3 regions of the Streptomyces sp. NBC_00239 genome follow, and region 3 is predicted to be linked to each of the others. Evidence: predicted binding sites of a transcription regulator. Region 3 holds the regulator's gene; each other region holds the start of a gene.
What was found. Region 3 encodes HrcA, which represses chaperone genes, less so after heat shock. Its sites were predicted from a motif close to TTNGCACTCNGNNNNNCNGAGTGCNAA; they were not measured.
Positions count from the first base shown of each region.

Region 1: a site for HrcA is predicted at 2,513-2,539, ahead of groL (chaperonin GroEL). Genes of this name have one in related genera too.
Region 2: a site for HrcA is predicted at 2,284-2,310, ahead of OG764_RS21400 (FmdB family zinc ribbon protein). Genes of this name have one in related genera too.

Region 1 is NZ_CP108095.1:4,553,469-4,558,776, reverse strand. It holds gene OG764_RS20200 (Uma2 family endonuclease) at 38-625, shown strand; gene groL (chaperonin GroEL) at 723-2,348, opposite strand; gene OG764_RS20190 (cold-shock protein) at 2,745-2,954, opposite strand; gene OG764_RS20185 (MoaD/ThiS family protein) at 3,349-3,627, opposite strand; gene thrC (threonine synthase) at 3,663-4,949, opposite strand; SAM riboswitch class I at 4,967-5,121, opposite strand; gene OG764_RS20175 (glucosyl-3-phosphoglycerate synthase) at 5,296-5,308, shown strand, end outside.
Region 2 is NZ_CP108095.1:4,837,346-4,842,653, forward strand. It holds gene OG764_RS21390 (hypothetical protein) at 1-517, opposite strand, end outside; gene OG764_RS21395 (S-methyl-5'-thioadenosine phosphorylase) at 1,024-1,857, opposite strand; gene OG764_RS21400 (FmdB family zinc ribbon protein) at 1,986-2,273, opposite strand; partial or broken gene OG764_RS21405 (MFS transporter) at 2,629-3,867, opposite strand; gene OG764_RS21410 (potassium/proton antiporter) at 4,138-5,308, opposite strand, start outside.
Region 3 is NZ_CP108095.1:5,479,865-5,485,172, reverse strand. It holds gene dnaJ (molecular chaperone DnaJ) at 65-1,204, opposite strand; gene hrcA (heat-inducible transcriptional repressor HrcA) at 1,205-2,221, opposite strand; gene OG764_RS24115 (MBL fold metallo-hydrolase) at 2,389-3,114, shown strand; gene OG764_RS24110 (DUF3097 domain-containing protein) at 3,143-3,952, shown strand; gene hemW (radical SAM family heme chaperone HemW) at 4,175-5,308, opposite strand, start outside.

The DNA.
Region 1 (5,308 bases), 930 kb from region 3:
CGGCGCCAGGGCACCATGGTGTCGAGGAGGCGACACCATGACCCCCAGCTCCGCCGGCACCGAGACGCACCAGCAGATGGCCGTCGAGGACTTCGAGCGGCTCGCCCGCACGGCTCCCGAGACGGTCACGCTCGAATTCATCCAGGGAAAGCTGGAGGTCAAGCCCGTGCCGGACGGGGATCACGACGAGATCGTCATGTGGCTGCAAGCCATGTGCATGCAGTACCGGCCCGAGCTGGGCCTGTACGGCGAGCGGGGCCTCAAGATCGAGACGTACCGGAACGGAAGGGCGAAGCCCGATGGGGTGCTCGCACCCCGAGGCCACTTCGCGGGGCACGGCGAATGGTCCGATCCCGACGGCGTCCTCATGACCGTCGAGGTCACGTCCCACGACCACGACACCGACCGCCGCGACCGGCACGAGAAGCGCGACGGCTACGCGGCCGCCGGGATCCCCGTGCACTTCCTGATCAACCGCGACGAGCAGACCCTCGTCGTCTACAGCACCCCCGAGAAGGGCAAGTACGCCCAGCGCACCACCCACCCGTACGGCGCCACCGTCGACCTGCCCGATCCCGTACTCGTCACGTTGGACACGGGGAAACTCAAGGATTACGCCCACTGAGCCCCAAGCACCCGGAAACGCCCGAGGGCGGTACCCCCTCCGGTCGGGAAGGGGTACCGCCCTCGGCAAGAACAGCCGATCAGCCCTCAGGGGTTGATCAGAAGTCCATGTCACCGCCCGGCATGCCGCCACCGGCAGCGCCGGCGCCGGCCTTCTCGGGCTTGTCGGCGATGACGGCCTCGGTGGTGAGGAACAGGGCCGCGATGGACGCCGCGTTCTGCAGGGCAGAGCGGGTGACCTTCGCCGGGTCGATGATGCCCTCGGCGATCATGTCCACGTACTCGCCGGTCGCGGCGTTCAGGCCCCAACCGATCTGCAGGTTGCGGACCTTCTCCACGACGACGCCACCCTCGAGACCACCGTTGACGGCGATCTGCTTGAGCGGGGCCTCGAGGGCCAGGCGCACGGCGTTGGCGCCGGTCGCCTCGTCGCCCGTGAGCTCGAGCTTCTCGAAGACCGCGGAGGCCTGGAGCAGGGCCACGCCGCCACCGGCGACGATGCCCTCTTCGACGGCCGCCTTCGCGTTGCGGACGGCGTCCTCGATGCGGTGCTTGCGCTCCTTGAGCTCGACCTCGGTCGCGGCGCCGGCCTTGATGACCGCAACACCGCCGGCGAGCTTCGCCAGGCGCTCCTGCAGCTTCTCGCGGTCGTAGTCGCTGTCCGAGTTCTCGATCTCGGCGCGGATCTGGTTCACGCGACCGGCAACCTGGTCGCTGTCACCGGCACCGTCGACGATGGTGGTCTCGTCCTTGGTGATGACGACCTTGCGGGCGCGGCCCAGCAGGTCCAGGCCGGCGTTCTCCAGCTTGAGACCGACCTCCTCGGAGATGACCGTGCCACCGGTGAGGATGGCGATGTCGCCGAGCATGGCCTTGCGGCGGTCGCCGAAGCCCGGGGCCTTGACGGCGACGGACTTGAAGGTGCCGCGGATCTTGTTGACGACCAGGGTCGACAGGGCCTCGCCCTCGACGTCCTCGGCGATGATCAGCAGCGGCTTGCCGGACTGCATGACCTTCTCCAGGAGCGGCAGCAGGTCCTTGACCGAGCCGATCTTGGAGTTGACGATCAGGATGTACGGGTCGTCGAGAGCCGACTCCATACGCTCCATGTCGGTGGCGAAGTACGCCGAGATGTAGCCCTTGTCGAAGCGCATGCCCTCGGTGAGCTCGAGCTCCAGACCGAAGGTCTGCGACTCCTCGACGGTGATGACGCCTTCCTTGCCGACCTTGTCCATGGCCTCGGCGATGAGCTCGCCGATCTGGGTGTCGGCGGCGGAGATGGAGGCCGTCGAAGCGATCTGCTCCTTGGTCTCGACATCCTTGGCCTGCTCCAGCAGGGCGCCCGAGACGGCCTCGACGGCCTTCTCGATGCCGCGCTTCAGCGCCATCGGGTTGGCGCCGGCGGCGACGTTGCGAAGACCCTCGCGCACGAGCGCCTGGGCGAGAACGGTCGCGGTGGTCGTACCGTCGCCGGCGACGTCGTCCGTCTTCTTGGCGACTTCCTTGACCAGCTCGGCGCCGATCTTCTCGTACGGGTCCTCCAGCTCGATCTCCTTGGCGATGGAAACACCATCGTTGGTGATCGTGGGGGCGCCCCACTTCTTCTCAAGGACGACGTTGCGACCCTTGGGGCCAAGGGTGACCTTGACGGCGTCGGCGAGCTGGTTCATCCCACGCTCGAGACCGCGCCGGGCCTCCTCGTCGAACGCAATGATCTTGGCCATCTGAAGTGGTCCTCCCGGACGGGGTGGATTGCTCCGGACCGCGTTGGCGCCCGCGACGGACGGCCTGCGTGCCTGACGGTTCCTTCCCGTCAGACGCTGCGGGCCTCACCGACCCGGTCCTCGTCTATGTAGCACTCTCACCTGGAGAGTGCTAACGCCAATGATTAGCACTCGACCCCCCCGAGTGCAAGCGGCTCAAGCAACCCGGCCCGATGGGCGAGACAGACGATCAAGGCCGCCGGCGCGGGCGATCGGGGCCGCGGGCACCGGGCGACCGGGGCCGGACGCGCAGGCGGTCAAGACCGCACGCGCGGGCCCGCACGCACGCGGGGCCCGCATCCCGGGTGGGATGCGGGCCCCGCGTGTGCGTGTGCGTCGGTGGTCGATCGCCCGGGCTCAGCCGGCCGGTGCGAGCTTGACCATGTCCGCCTGCGGACCCTTCTGGCCCTGCGAGATCTCGAACTCGACTCGCTGACCTTCTTCAAGGGTGCGGTACCCGTCCATCTGGATCGCGCTGTAGTGGACGAACACGTCCGCACCACCGTCGACCGCGATGAAGCCGTAGCCCTTCTCCGCGTTGAACCACTTGACGGTGCCCTGAGCCATGGCTAACTCCCCTGTTACTGGCCCTTGCGCAGGACCGCCCTTCGCGGTCCCGGGTCAGATACTTGCGCCGGAACGCGTCGACCGCGGCTGAATGTATCTGCCCGGACGCTGTCTGCAACAGGTCATTCCGACGAGAATTCAGGACACGTCAATACGTCGACATTGGACGAAAACCAGGGAGACTTCCGGGCAACTCGGGCGGGACAAACCCTGCCTCAACACCCATAAGGCACAAGCACATTGGCCCGATGTCGACCCTCGCGGGGCACACTCACGCACGTAGGTCACAAACAACGCCGGGGACTACCCCAACCCTACCGCGCCCAATCAAGCAGAATTGCCCCCTCCGCTTTTGCGGAGAGGGCAATTCAGAAGAAGTGCGGGGATCGGGGAATCAGCAGCCGCCCGCGACCGCCGGAATGATCGACACTCCGGCGCCGTCCGGCGTCACCGTCGCGAGCCCGCCCTCGAAGCGCACGTCGTCGTCGTTCACGTAGACGTTCACGAAGCGGCGCAGCTTGCCCTGGTCGTCCAGCACGCGCGGGCCGATGCCCGGGTGGTTCTGCTCCAGGGAGGCGATGACCTCGGCGAGGGTGGCACCCTCGGCGGGGACCTCGGCCTTCCCGCCCGTGTACGTGCGGAGGATGGTGGGGATGCGGACGTTGACGCTCATGGCACTACTGCCTTTCCGGGTACGGAGGGGGATGGTCAGGCCAGGCCGGCGGCGCGGAAGGCGTCCAGGCTCGGGCGGATCGTGGCCGACAGGCCGGTGTCGGACGCGACCGCGTCCAGGGTCTTGAGACCGTCACCGGTGTTGAGCACGACCGTGGTCAGGGACGGGTCCAGGACGCCGTTCTCGATGAGCTTCTTCGTCACGCCGACGGTCACGCCGCCCGCGGTCTCGGCGAAGATGCCCTCGGTCTGCGCGAGCAGCTTGATGGCGTCGACGACCTGGTCGTCGTCGACGTCCTCGACGAAGCCGCCGGTGCGGCGCGCGATGTCCAGGACGTACGGGCCGTCGGCCGGGTTGCCGATCGCCAGGGACTTGGCGATGGTGTTCGGCTTCTGCGGGCGCACCACGTCGTGGCCGGCCTTGAAGGCGGTGGAGACCGGCGAGCAGCCCTCGGCCTGCGCGCCGAAGATCTTGTACGGCTTGTCCTCGACCAGGCCCAGCTTGATGAGCTCCTGGAGACCCTTGTCGATCTTCGTGAGCTGCGAGCCGGAGGCGATCGGGATGACGATCTGGTCCGGGATCCGCCAGCCGAGCTGCTCGCAGATCTCGTACGCCAGGGTCTTGGAGCCCTCGCCGTAGTACGGGCGCAGGTTGACGTTGACGAAGCCCCAGCCCTCGCCCAGCGGGTCGCCGATGAGCTCGGAGCAGAAGCGGTTGACGTCGTCGTAGTTGCCGTCGATGCCGACCAGGTCGCCGCCGTACACGGCGGCCATGACGACCTTGCCCTGCTCCAGGTCGTGCGGGATGAACACGCAGGAGCGGAAACCGGCGCGGGCGGCGGCGGCGCCGACGGCGCCGGCCAGGTTGCCGGTGGAGGAGCAGGAGAGCGTGGTGTAGCCGAAGGCGCGGGCGGCCTCGACGGCGATGGCGACGACACGGTCCTTGAAGGAGTGCGTCGGGTTGCCGGAGTCGTCCTTGACGTAGAGCTTGCCGGTGACGCCCAGCGCCTTGGCGAGGTTCTCGGCGTCGACGAGCTTGGTGAAGCCCGGGTTCAGGTTCGGCTTGTCGGCCACGTCGGCGGGGACGGGCAGCAGCGGGGCGTAGCGCCAGATGTTCTGGGGGCCGGCCTCGATGCGCTGCCGGAGCGCCTCCGGGTCGCCGAGCGGCAGGTCGTACGCCACTTCGAGGGGGCCGAAACACTCGGCACAGGCGAAGATGGGACCGAGGTCGAACCGCGTACCGCACTCACGGCACGAGAGGGCGGTGGCGGGACCGAGGTCGACGGAATCGACCTGGGCAGAGGTGACAGTCTGTACAGCCATGATGGCGAGGCCCTTTCTCCTCATCTTCCCCATGACGAACATCGCCATGAGACGGAATTGGCACCTTCCCGAGTCGGTGGAGGCCTCGCTGCTGTTGCGTGATCGCGAGTTACCGACTGGAGGGTTGCCGGGGCTTCAACGGGCCGTGTCCCTCTGCCCCTCTGGATGAGCGGTATGGCACCGGTGGCGCGCTCACACGCAACCGGGCGTTTGTCCGCGGGCCGACCCCGACATGCGATGGTCGTCCGCGTTGTTCAAGACTGTAACCGAAGGTGCGGGCCGCCGAGACGGCTGTCCGAACCGCGAGATGGATCATATTTCGGTCAGAAACAGGGGAGTACCGACCGTGCTGGAAGAGG
Region 2 (5,308 bases), 640 kb from region 3:
CCGAGCCCGCGCCCACCAGCTCCCGGGCGGTCCCCCTCGGGACGGACAGCACCACCAGAGCCCCGGCCTCCGCCGTGCCGGGCTCCGGGGGCGGTACCTCGAGCACCCGGGCCGCCGCGGCGACCAGGCGGGTGCGCCCCGCCTCCGCGCCCGGGTGGCCGGGGCCGCCGGCGGCCACCACGTCGACCCGGTCCCCGGCGCGCAGCAGCCGCACCGTCGCCGCGTCCGCGATGCGCACCGGCGCCGATACGAGCCGCACGGCGGCCGGGCGCGGCGATGCCGGTGCGGGGGGTGGTTCGCTGCGGGAGGCCTGCGCCTCGGGGCCCGATACGGCCAGCGCCGCCGCGGCCACCGCGAGCCCGGCGGCCGTCATGCGCCGCTTGCGCCGCACGGCCCTGCGGAGCCGGTCGCCGCCGCGGCCCACGCGGAGCGGGGCGAAGGGCGGGACGCCGCGGGGTGGGGGACACGTGGCGGGGGAGCCGTGCGGGGGGATTCGGTAAGCCGGGGTGTCGGACATGGTGACCACCGCCCATCGTGAGGGACTTCGGGGTCCGGGCCGTCTGCCCGGACGTCCCTCACGATCCACGACCGTGGCGGGTCCCGCTGGGGGCTGTGGACGGTCCCCAGCCTGTGGATACCTCCGTCACCCGTGTCGGTGACGGGCCGTGTCCGTTGCCCGGCGGAGCCGAGGGCAACCCGGCTCCGCCGGGCACCGGGCTCCGCCCGGACCCGCGCCTCAAACGCCGGCGAGGCTGGGGGTTGCCTGCCAGGGCCGAGCCGGGCCGCGACAAGGCTGGGGGTTGCCCGTCGAGGCCGAGCCGGGCCGCGACAAGCCGGGGGTTGCCTGCCAGGGCCGAGCCGGGCCGCGACAAGGCTGGGGGTTGCCCGTCGAGGCCGAGCCGGGCCGCGACAAGCCGGGGGTTGCCCGCCGAGGCCGCGCCGCGGCTGAGCCGCGGCGCGCCAAGGCTCGCCGAAGCCGGGCTACGGCTGAGCCGCGGCGCGCCAAGGCTCGCCGAAGCCGGGCTACGGCAGTTCGATGCCCAGGTCCCAGCCGTCGTGGGCGTGGGTGCACAGGCAGTCCCGGGACTCGGTCGCCGGCAGTGCGGCCACCGCGTCGAAGAGGACCTCGCGCAGCCGGCCCACGTTCTCGCCGAACACCTTGAGGACCTCGGTGTGCGAGACGCCCTCACCGGTCTCGGCGCCCGCGTCCAGGTCCGTCACCAGTGCCATGGACGTGTAGCAGAGCCCCAGCTCGCGGGCGAGCACGGCCTCCGGGTGTCCGGTCATGCCGACCACCGACCAGCCCATCGCCGCGTGCCACTGCGATTCGGCGCGGGTGGAGAAGCGGGGCCCCTCGACGACGACCATCGTGCCCCCGTCCACCGGCTCCCAGCCGCGCCCGCGCGCCGCGCCCATGGCGGCGGCCCGCCCGACCGGGCAGTACGGGTCGGCGAAGGTGGTGTGCACGACGTTCGGCACCGTGCCGTCGGGGAGCGGCTCCCCGTCGAAGAAGGTCTGCGCGCGGCTCTTCGTACGGTCGACCAGCTGGTCCGGTACGAGCAGCGTGCCCGGGCCGTACTCGGCGCGCAGGCCGCCGACCGCGCACGGGCCCAGGACCTGTCGGACGCCGACCGAGCGCAGTGCCCACAGGTTGGCGCGGTAGTTGATCTTGTGGGGCGGAACCTTGTGGCTGCGTCCGTGGCGGGGCAGGAAGGCGATCCGCCGGCCGGCCAGCTCGCCTATGAACAGCGAGTCGCTGGGGGCGCCGTACGGGGTCTCCACCCGCACCTCGGTGACGTCCTCCAGGAAGGAGTAGAAGCCCGAACCGCCGATGACACCGATCTCTGCGTTGACCATGACTGCCAGCCTAACCGGCGGCTCCGGGCACGCCGAAGGCCCCGCTGCCGAAGTCGGCTGCGGGGCCTCGTGCGATGCGTGGTGCCGCGCGCGGACGCGCGGCGGGCACCCGGTCGGGCGCGGCCCGGTCAGGCAGCGGGGGTGCTGCTGCTCGAAGCCGGGGCGGCCGGAGCCGGGGTGGAAGCGGCCGTCGACGTGGTCGAGGCGGGCTTCGACGCCGGAGTGCTGCTGGACGACGCGCCGCGGCTGTCGTTCCGGTAGAAGCCGGAACCCTTGAAGACGATGCCGACCGCGGAGAACACCTTCTTCAGGCGTCCCTTGCAGTTCGGGCACTCGGTCAGGGCGTCATCGGTGAACTTCTGCACGGCCTCGAGGCCTTCGCCGCACTCGGTGCACTGGTACTGGTAGGTCGGCACGAATTTCCTCCTGGCACTCTGGCTCTATGAGTGCTAACGACGCTTCATGGTGACGCATTCCGCCGGATCAGTCCACCGTCACCGGCACGCGGTGACCCATCCCACGCTCGCCGGCCTGCTTCGGACCACGTCCGGCGGGCCGGTTCGGGCCGCGTCCGGCCGGGCTCTGAGCGGCCCGTGAGGCCTGTCCTGCCTGGGCCTTCCGCCCGCCCTGCGGGGCGTGCTGGCCGGCCGCCGCGTCACGCGACGCGGTCTGCGGCTCCTGCGGCTCACGAGGCTCCTGCGAGTCCTGGAGGTCCTGAGAGTCCTGGAAGGCCTTCGAGCCCTCGGCGTCCTGCGGGTCCTGAGAGGAGCCGACGACCCGGCTCGGGGCCGCGGGGGCCAGTCGCGAGCGCAGCGCCACGACCGTGGCCAGCGCCAGCACCGTGGCGGCCAGCGGCACCAGGAAGCCCGCGTGCGAGCCGTGGGCGTCCGTCAGGCGGCCCGCGGTGGTGACGGCGGCGGCCTGTCCGAAGGCGACGGCGCCGGTCAGCCAGGTGAAGGCCTCGGTGCGCGAGGCGGCCGGAACCAGCCGCTCCACCATCGTGTAACCGGTGATCAGCGCCGGGGCGATGCACAGGCCGACGACCAGGCCCAGCGCGCCCAGCAGCAGCGTGGAGTGCACGGCCCACAGCACGGACGCGGCGGCGGTCAGGCCGGCGTACCCGAGGATCAGGCGGCGGCGCGGGCCGATCTTCCAGGCGATGGCACCGCAGGCGATGCCCGCGATCATGTTGCCCGCGGCGAAGACGCCGTACAGCAGGCCGTTGGCGCCCGGGTTGCCGATCTCCTCGGAGAAGGCGGCCAGCGACACCTGCATGCCGCCGAAGACGGCGCCGATGCCCAGGAAGGCGACGATCAGGACGCGCACGCCCGGCACGGACAGCGCCGAGGTGTGCTTCTGGCCGGCCAGGGCCGTGCGGCCGACGGGCTTGGGCTGCGTGCCGCGCTGCGCGGCGAACAGCAGGCCGCCGAGCAGGGTCAGCGTGGCCTCGGTGATCAGGCCGGCCGCCGGGTGGATCTGGGTGCACAGGAAGGTCGCGAGCACCGGACCGACGACGAACGTGAACTCGTCGGTGACGGACTCGAACGCCGCGGCCGTGGGCAGCAGCGGCGCGCGCTCGCCCTGCAGGCGGGCGGCCCAGCGGGCCCGGACCATCGGTCCGACCTGCGGAACCGAGGCACCGGCCGGGACGGCGGCCAGCGCCAGGGCCCACAGCGGCGCGCCCAGCAGGGCGAGCGCGGTGAGCGTGCTGACGGCGGCGGTGTGGGTCAGGACGACCGGCACCAGCACGGCGCTCTGGCCGAAGCGGTCGGCGAGCTTGCCCATCTGGGGGGCGAAGACGGCCATGGAGACGCCGGTGACGGCGGCGATGACGCCGGCGCTGCCGAAGGAGCCGGTGGTGTGCTGGACCAGCAGCACGATGCCGATGGTCAGCATGGCGAACGGCTGCCGGGCGGCGAACCCCGGGAGAAGGAAGCTGAGCGCGCCGGGTGTGCGAAGAAGCTGCCCGTAGCCCGCTCGGGACTTGTCGGTCGTGACCGCGGATGCCACGGCCTGGCCTTTCTGCCGCCTGGTAGAGCTCCCGTCTGCGGACGGTGCGGGCCTTGTGGGCCGCACCCGTACTACGGAGCCCCGAGAGCTGTCCTCATGCGCCGAACCGAGTGATACCTGGGCACCCACTGCGGGAGGGGGCCACGGCCGCCGAGCGGTCGCGCCAGCTCTGCGTCAGACAGAGTTGGTCGATTGGTGTGCCTTCATGGTACAGGGAAAGGTGCGAGGTGCACCTGTGATTACAGCGACAGGGGCTGTCTTCACCTGCGTTTAACGAGCCGTTCGTCGACCGGGGCCTCTAGGGCCCGGGCCGCCCGAACTCCTCCCGGTGTGCCCTGTTTCCCCGGTGCCCAGCCATCCGGCGAGCTTTCCGCCCCGCGCCACGGCCCGCAGCCGGGACTCGGCCGCGTCCCGCACCGGGTCGGTGGCCACCACCAGCAGGTCGTCGCCGCGCCGCAGCACGGTCGAGGGCAGCGGTACGAAGCTCTCCTCGTCCCGTACGACCAGGGTGACGGAGGCTCCCGGCGGCAGCCGCAGCTCGCTGACCTCGACGCCGTGCATCCGGGAGCCGGCCGGGATGGAGAAGGAGAGGAGGTGGCCGCGGAGCTTCTCCAGCGGCGCCGACTCGATCCCGAGGTCGGTGGGGCTGCGGTCGCTGTCGCCGAGCCGCAGGGTGCGGGCGAGCCACGGCAGGGTCGGCCCCTGGACCAGGGTGTAGACGACCACGAGCACGAAGACGATGTTGAAGACCCGGTCGCTGCCCTCGATCCCGGAGACCATCGGGATCGTGGCCAGGATGATCGGTACGGCGCCGCGCAGGCCCGCCCACGACATCAGGGCCTTCTCCCGCCAGGGCAGCCGGAACGGCAGCAGGCTGATGAAGACCTCCAGCGGCCGCGCGACCATCGTCAGCACCAGGCCGACGAGCACCGCGGGCCAGAAGTCGTTGACCAGCTCGTGCGGGGTGACCAGCAGGCCGAGGAGGACGAACATGCCGATCTGGGCGATCCAGCCGAGCCCGTCCGCGAAGCCGCGGGTGGCCGGCCAGTGCGGCAGCTTCGCGTTCCCCAGCACCATCGCGGCGAGGTAGACGGCGAGGAAGCCGGAGCCGTGCGCCATGGCGCCGGCCGCGTACGCGACGACGGCGATGGCCATGACGGCGATCGGGTAGAGGCCGGAGGCGGGCAGTGCCACGTGCCGCAGTCCGTACGCGCCGAGCCAGCCCACGGCGAGCCCGATGGCCACGCCGATCGCCAGCTCCAGTGCGATCTTGCCCAGGAGCACGTACCACGCGTCGACCGGTCCGACCGTGGCGAACGCCACGACGAGGATCACGACCGGCGCGTCGTTGAAGCCGGACTCGGCCTCCAGGACGCCGGTCACCCGGGTCGGCAGCGGCACCTTGCGCAGCACGGAGAAGACCGCGGCCGCGTCGGTCGAG
Region 3 (5,308 bases):
GGCCCGTCCTGCACGTCGACCGGGTGCCCGGCGACGCGTCGTTCAGGTGCCCGGCGAGCCGCCGTCAGCGGCCGTTGAACGCGTCCTTCAGGCGGCTGAACAGGCCCTGCTGGCCCGGCTGGAACTGCCCGAGGGGGCGCTCTTCGCCGCGCAGCTTGGCCAGCTGGCGCAGCAGGTCCTCCTGCTGCGGGTCCAGCTTGTTCGGGGTCATGACCTCGACGTGCACGATGAGGTCGCCGCGGCCGCCGCCGCGCAGGTGCGTGACGCCGCGCCCGTGCAGCGGGATCGACTGGCCGGACTGGGTACCGGGCCGGATGTCGACCTCCTCCATCCCGTCCAGCGTCTCCAGCGGGCACTTCGTGCCCAGCGCGGCCGCCGTCATGGGGAGGGTGACCGTGCAGTGCAGGTCGTCGCCGCGCCGCTGGAAGACCGGGTGCGGGAGCTCGTGGATCTCCACGTACAGGTCGCCGGCGGGGCCGCCGCCGGGGCCGACCTCGCCCTCGCCCGCGAGCTGGATGCGGGTGCCGTTCTCCACACCGGCCGGGATCTTGACCGTGAGGGTGCGGCGGGAGCGGACCCGGCCGTCGCCCGCGCACTCGGGGCACGGGGTCGGGACCACGGTGCCGAAGCCCTGGCACTGCGGGCACGGGCGCGAGGTCATGACCTGGCCCAGGAAGGAGCGGGTGACCTGGGAGACCTCGCCGCGGCCGCGGCACATGTCACAGGTCTGGGCGGAGGTGCCGGGTGCGGCGCCCTCGCCCGAGCAGGTCGTACACACGATCGCGGTGTCGACCTGGATGTCCTTGGTGGTCCCGAACGCGGCCTCGTCGAGTTCCAGCTCCAGCCGGATCATCGCGTCCTGGCCGCGGCGGGTGCGCGAGCGCGGGCCGCGCTGGGACGCCTGTCCGAAGAAGGCGTCCATGATGTCCGAGAAGTTGCCGAAGCCGCCGGCCCCGAAGCCGCCCGCGCCACCGCCGCCGCCGGAGGCGGACAGCGGGTCGCCGCCGAGGTCGTAGACCTGCTTCTTCTGCGGGTCCGACAGCACCTCGTACGCGGCGTTGATCTCCTTGAAACGCTCTTGCGTCTTGGGATCGGGGTTCACGTCCGGGTGCAGCTCGCGCGCGAGCTTGCGGAAGGCCTTCTTGATCTCGTCCTGCGATGCGTCGCGGCGCACGCCGAGAACGGCGTAGTAGTCCGTGGCCACTTACGACTCCGCCAGGATCTGTCCGACGTAACGTGCCACTGCGCGTACCGCTCCCATCGTTCCGGGGTAGTCCATGCGGGTCGGTCCGACCACGCCGAGTTTGGCGACTGCCTCGCCGCCCGAACCGTAGCCGACCGAGACGACGGACGTGGAGTTCAGTCCCTCGTAGGCGTTCTCATGCCCAATGCGTACGGTCATGCCCGATTCATTGGCCTCGCCGAGCAGCCTGAGGAGCACGACCTGCTCCTCCAGGGCCTCCAGCACCGGCCTGATCGTGAGGGGGAAATCGTGCCCGAAGCGGGTGAGATTGGCGGTGCCGCCGATCATCAGCCGCTCCTCGGTCTCTTCGACCAGGGTCTCCAGCAGGGTCGCGAGCACGATCTGTACCGTGCCGCGGTCGTCCGTCTCGAACGACTCCGGCAGGTCCTGCACCAGCTGCGGCACGTCCGCGAACCGGCGTCCGACGACCCGGGCGTTGAGCCGGGCCCGCAGGTCGGCCAGCGCGGTCTCGCCGAAGGGCGCGGGCGCGTCGACCATCCGCTGCTCGACCCGGCCGGTGTCCGTGATCAGCACCAGCATCAGGCGTGCGGGCGCGAGCGCCAGCAGCTCGACGTGGCGGACCGTGGACCGGGTCAGCGACGGGTACTGCACGACCGCCACCTGCCGGGTCAGCTGCGCGAGCAGCCGGACCGTACGGCCGACCACGTCGTCGAGGTCGACGGCGCCGTCCAGGAAGTTCTGGATGGCCCGCCGCTCCGGCGACGACAGCGGCTTGACGCCGGCGAGCTTGTCGACGAAGAGCCGGTAGCCCTTGTCCGTCGGGATGCGGCCGGCGCTGGTGTGCGGCTGGGCGATGAAGCCCTCGTCCTCCAGCACCGCCATGTCGTTGCGCACCGTGGCCGGCGACACGCCGAGCCGGTGGCGCTCGGTGAGCGCCTTGGAGCCGACCGGCTCCTCCGTCCCGACGTAGTCCTGGACGATGGCGCGCAGCACCTCGAGTCTGCGTTCGCTGAGCATCGCGCACACCTCCAGCTGTGATGCGTCGTTTCCGTTTGCGTCCTGCGGTCCTGCTTGCGGGCCTGCTGCTGGCACTCGTGGTGTTCGAGTGCCAGAGATCCCCCGGTCAGTGTACGGCGGGGAGGTGCACCCCTAGCAAGGGCGGCCCGTCAAGGTAGCGTCGCGGCATGGACGTCCAATGGGAAGAGGCCGGGTGGGAAGGGCTCACCGGGCGCGCCGGCCGGCGACGGCTGCCGGTGTGGGACTGCACGGTGGGACTGGTGGTGGGAGACGATGCGGTGCTCCTCGTGGACCCCGGCTCCTGCCTCCGGGAGGGCTCCGAGGTGCGGGCCCAGGCGGAGCGGCTGGCCGGCCGCCGAGTGACTCATATCGCATTCACGCACGGACATTTCGACCACGTTCTGGGGGCCTCGGCCTTCTCCGGCGTGGAGGTCTTCGGCGCGGTGGGCCTGGACGGGCTGCTGCTGACGAGCCACGACGTGCTCCGCGAGGACGCGGTACGGCACGGGCTGGCGGAGTCCGAGGCCGCGGAGTCGGCCGACCTGCTGGTCGCGCCCCGGCACCTGGTCTCGGGCGAGTGGACGCTGGAACTGGGCGGGGTGCAGGTGCTGCTGGCCAACGTGGGCCCCGGCCACACCCGGCACGATCTCGCGGTGTTCGTCCCCGGCTCGCGCGAGGTGGTGTTCTGCGGGGACCTCGTGGAGGAGTCCGGTGATCCTCAAGCCGGCCCCGACGCGGTCCGCAGGCAGTGGCCGGCCGCTCTCGACCGGCTGCTCGCGCTGGGCGGCGAGGACGCGGTGTACGTGCCGGGGCACGGTGCGGTGGTGGATGCGGCTTTCGTCCGTGCGCAACGCGCCACACTGGCGGACCGCTTCGGCGTGTCGCCGGTCTGATCCGCCGCCCCTCCCTACTGTCGTCCGGATGCGCGAGTACTCACCCGATCTGACGCCGCCCTGGAAGCGGAGCGCGGCCCGCCCCGTCCCGGAGGTCCCGGCCGATCCCGACCTGGTGGTCGAGGAGGCCGGTACGGGCTTCTGCGGTGCGGTGACGGCCTGCGAGGCCGGCACGGTGACGCTGGAGGACCGGTTCGGCAAGCGCCGGGTCTTCCCGATGGCGCCGCGCGGCTTCCTGCTGGACGGCGCCGTCGTCACCCTCGTACGCCCCGCCCGGCGGCCGGCCGCGCCGGCCCGTACCGCGTCGGGCTCGGTGGCCGTGCCGGGGGCCCGGGCCCGGGTGGCCCGCGCGGGCCGGATCTACGTGGAGGGTCGCCACGACGCCGAACTCGTCGAGCGGGTGTGGGGCGACGACCTGCGGATCGAGGGGGTGGTCGTGGAGTACCTGGAGGGCATCGACGACCTCCCGGCGATCGTCGCGGAGTTCGCCCCCGGTCCGGACGCGCGCCTGGGCGTCCTGGTCGACCACCTGGTCCCGGGCTCGAAGGAGTCCCGCATCGCGGCTTCGGTCACCCACGCCGACGTCCTGGTCGTGGGCCACCCCTACATCGACGTCTGGCAGGCCGTGAAGCCGTCGTCCCTGGGCATCCCCGCCTGGCCGACCGTCCCCCACGGCACGGACTGGAAAACGGGCATCTGCCGAGCCCTGGCCTGGCCGGAGAACACTGGCGCCGCCTGGCAGCACATCCTGTCGCGCGTCCGCTCCTACCAGGACTTGGAGCCGTCCCTGCTGGGCTCGGTGGAACACCTCATCGACTTCGTCACGGCCCCGGCCTGAAACACGGGGTCCAGCCCGGCCGGCGCTCGACGCCGGGGGCAACCCGCCCGCGCGGACGTCCGAGGCACCGGGGGCAACATCCAGCCCCGCCGGCGTTTGAGGCGCCGCCGGAGGCGACTCCGACCCCGCCGGCGTCCGGGGCGCCACCCAAGGGCAACTCCAGCCCCGCCGGCGTTTGAGGCGCGGGGTCCGGGGCGGAGCTCCGTGGGTCCGGACCGCCCGTCAGTCCACCAGGTCCCGGACCACCGCGTCGGCCAGCAACCGCCCCCGCAGGGTCAGCACGGCCCGCCCCCGCGCGTACGGCCCCGCCTCCAGCAGCCCGTCCGCCAAGGCCTTGCGGGAGGCGGCGAGCCCGGCCTCGGCCAGCAGCTCCAGCGGACACCCCTCCACCAGCCGCAGCTCCAGCAGAATCCGCTCCACCCGCCGGTCCTCGGCGGACAGCAGCTCACGCCCCGCCCCCGGCGACCGCCCCTCCGCCAGCGCCGCCGCATACGCGCCCGGGTGCTTCACGTTCCACCACCGCACCCCGCCCACGTGCGAGTGCGCCCCCGGCCCGGCCCCCCACCAGTCCGCGCCCCGCCAGTACAGCTCGTTGTGCAGGCAGCGGCCGGCCTCGGAGGTGGCCCAGTTCGAGACCTCGTACCAGGAGTAGCCGGCCCCGGCGAGGACGGAGTCCGCGATCAGGTAGCGGTCGGCGTGGACGTCGTCGTCGGTCATGGGGACCTCGCCGCGGCGGATCCGCCGCGCCAGCTGGGTGCCCTCCTCGACGATCAGCGCGTACGCGGAGATGTGGTCGGGCCCGGCGCCGAGCGCCGCGTCCAGCGAGGCCCGCCAGTCGTCGTCCGTCTCGCCGGGCGTGCCGTAGATCAGGTCGAGGTTGACGTGGTCGAAGCCCGCGGCGCGCGCCTCGCCGACGCAGGCCTCGGGCCGACCGGGGGTGTGGGTGCGGTCGAGCACCTTCAGGACGTGCTGCTTGGCGCTCTGCATGCCGAAGGAGATCCGGTTGAAGCCGCCGGCCCGCAGCTCTTCCAGGTAGGCGGGACCGACCGACTCGGGATTGGCCTCGGTGGTGATCTCCGCGTCGGCCGCCAGCCCGAACTCATCGCGGATCGCCGCGAGCATGCGGACCAGGTCGGCGGCGGGCAGCAGGGTCGGGGTGCCTCCGCCGACGAAGACGGTACGGACCTCGCGCGGGTCGTCTCCGAGCACCTTGCGGGCGAGCCGGATCTCGTCGGCGAGGGTCTCCGCGTAGTTGTCGCGGGAGGCCAGGACGCCCCCGGTGCCGCGCAGCTCGGTGGCGGTGTACGTGTTGAAGTCGCAGTACCCGCAGCGGGTCGCGCAGTAGGGCACGTGCAG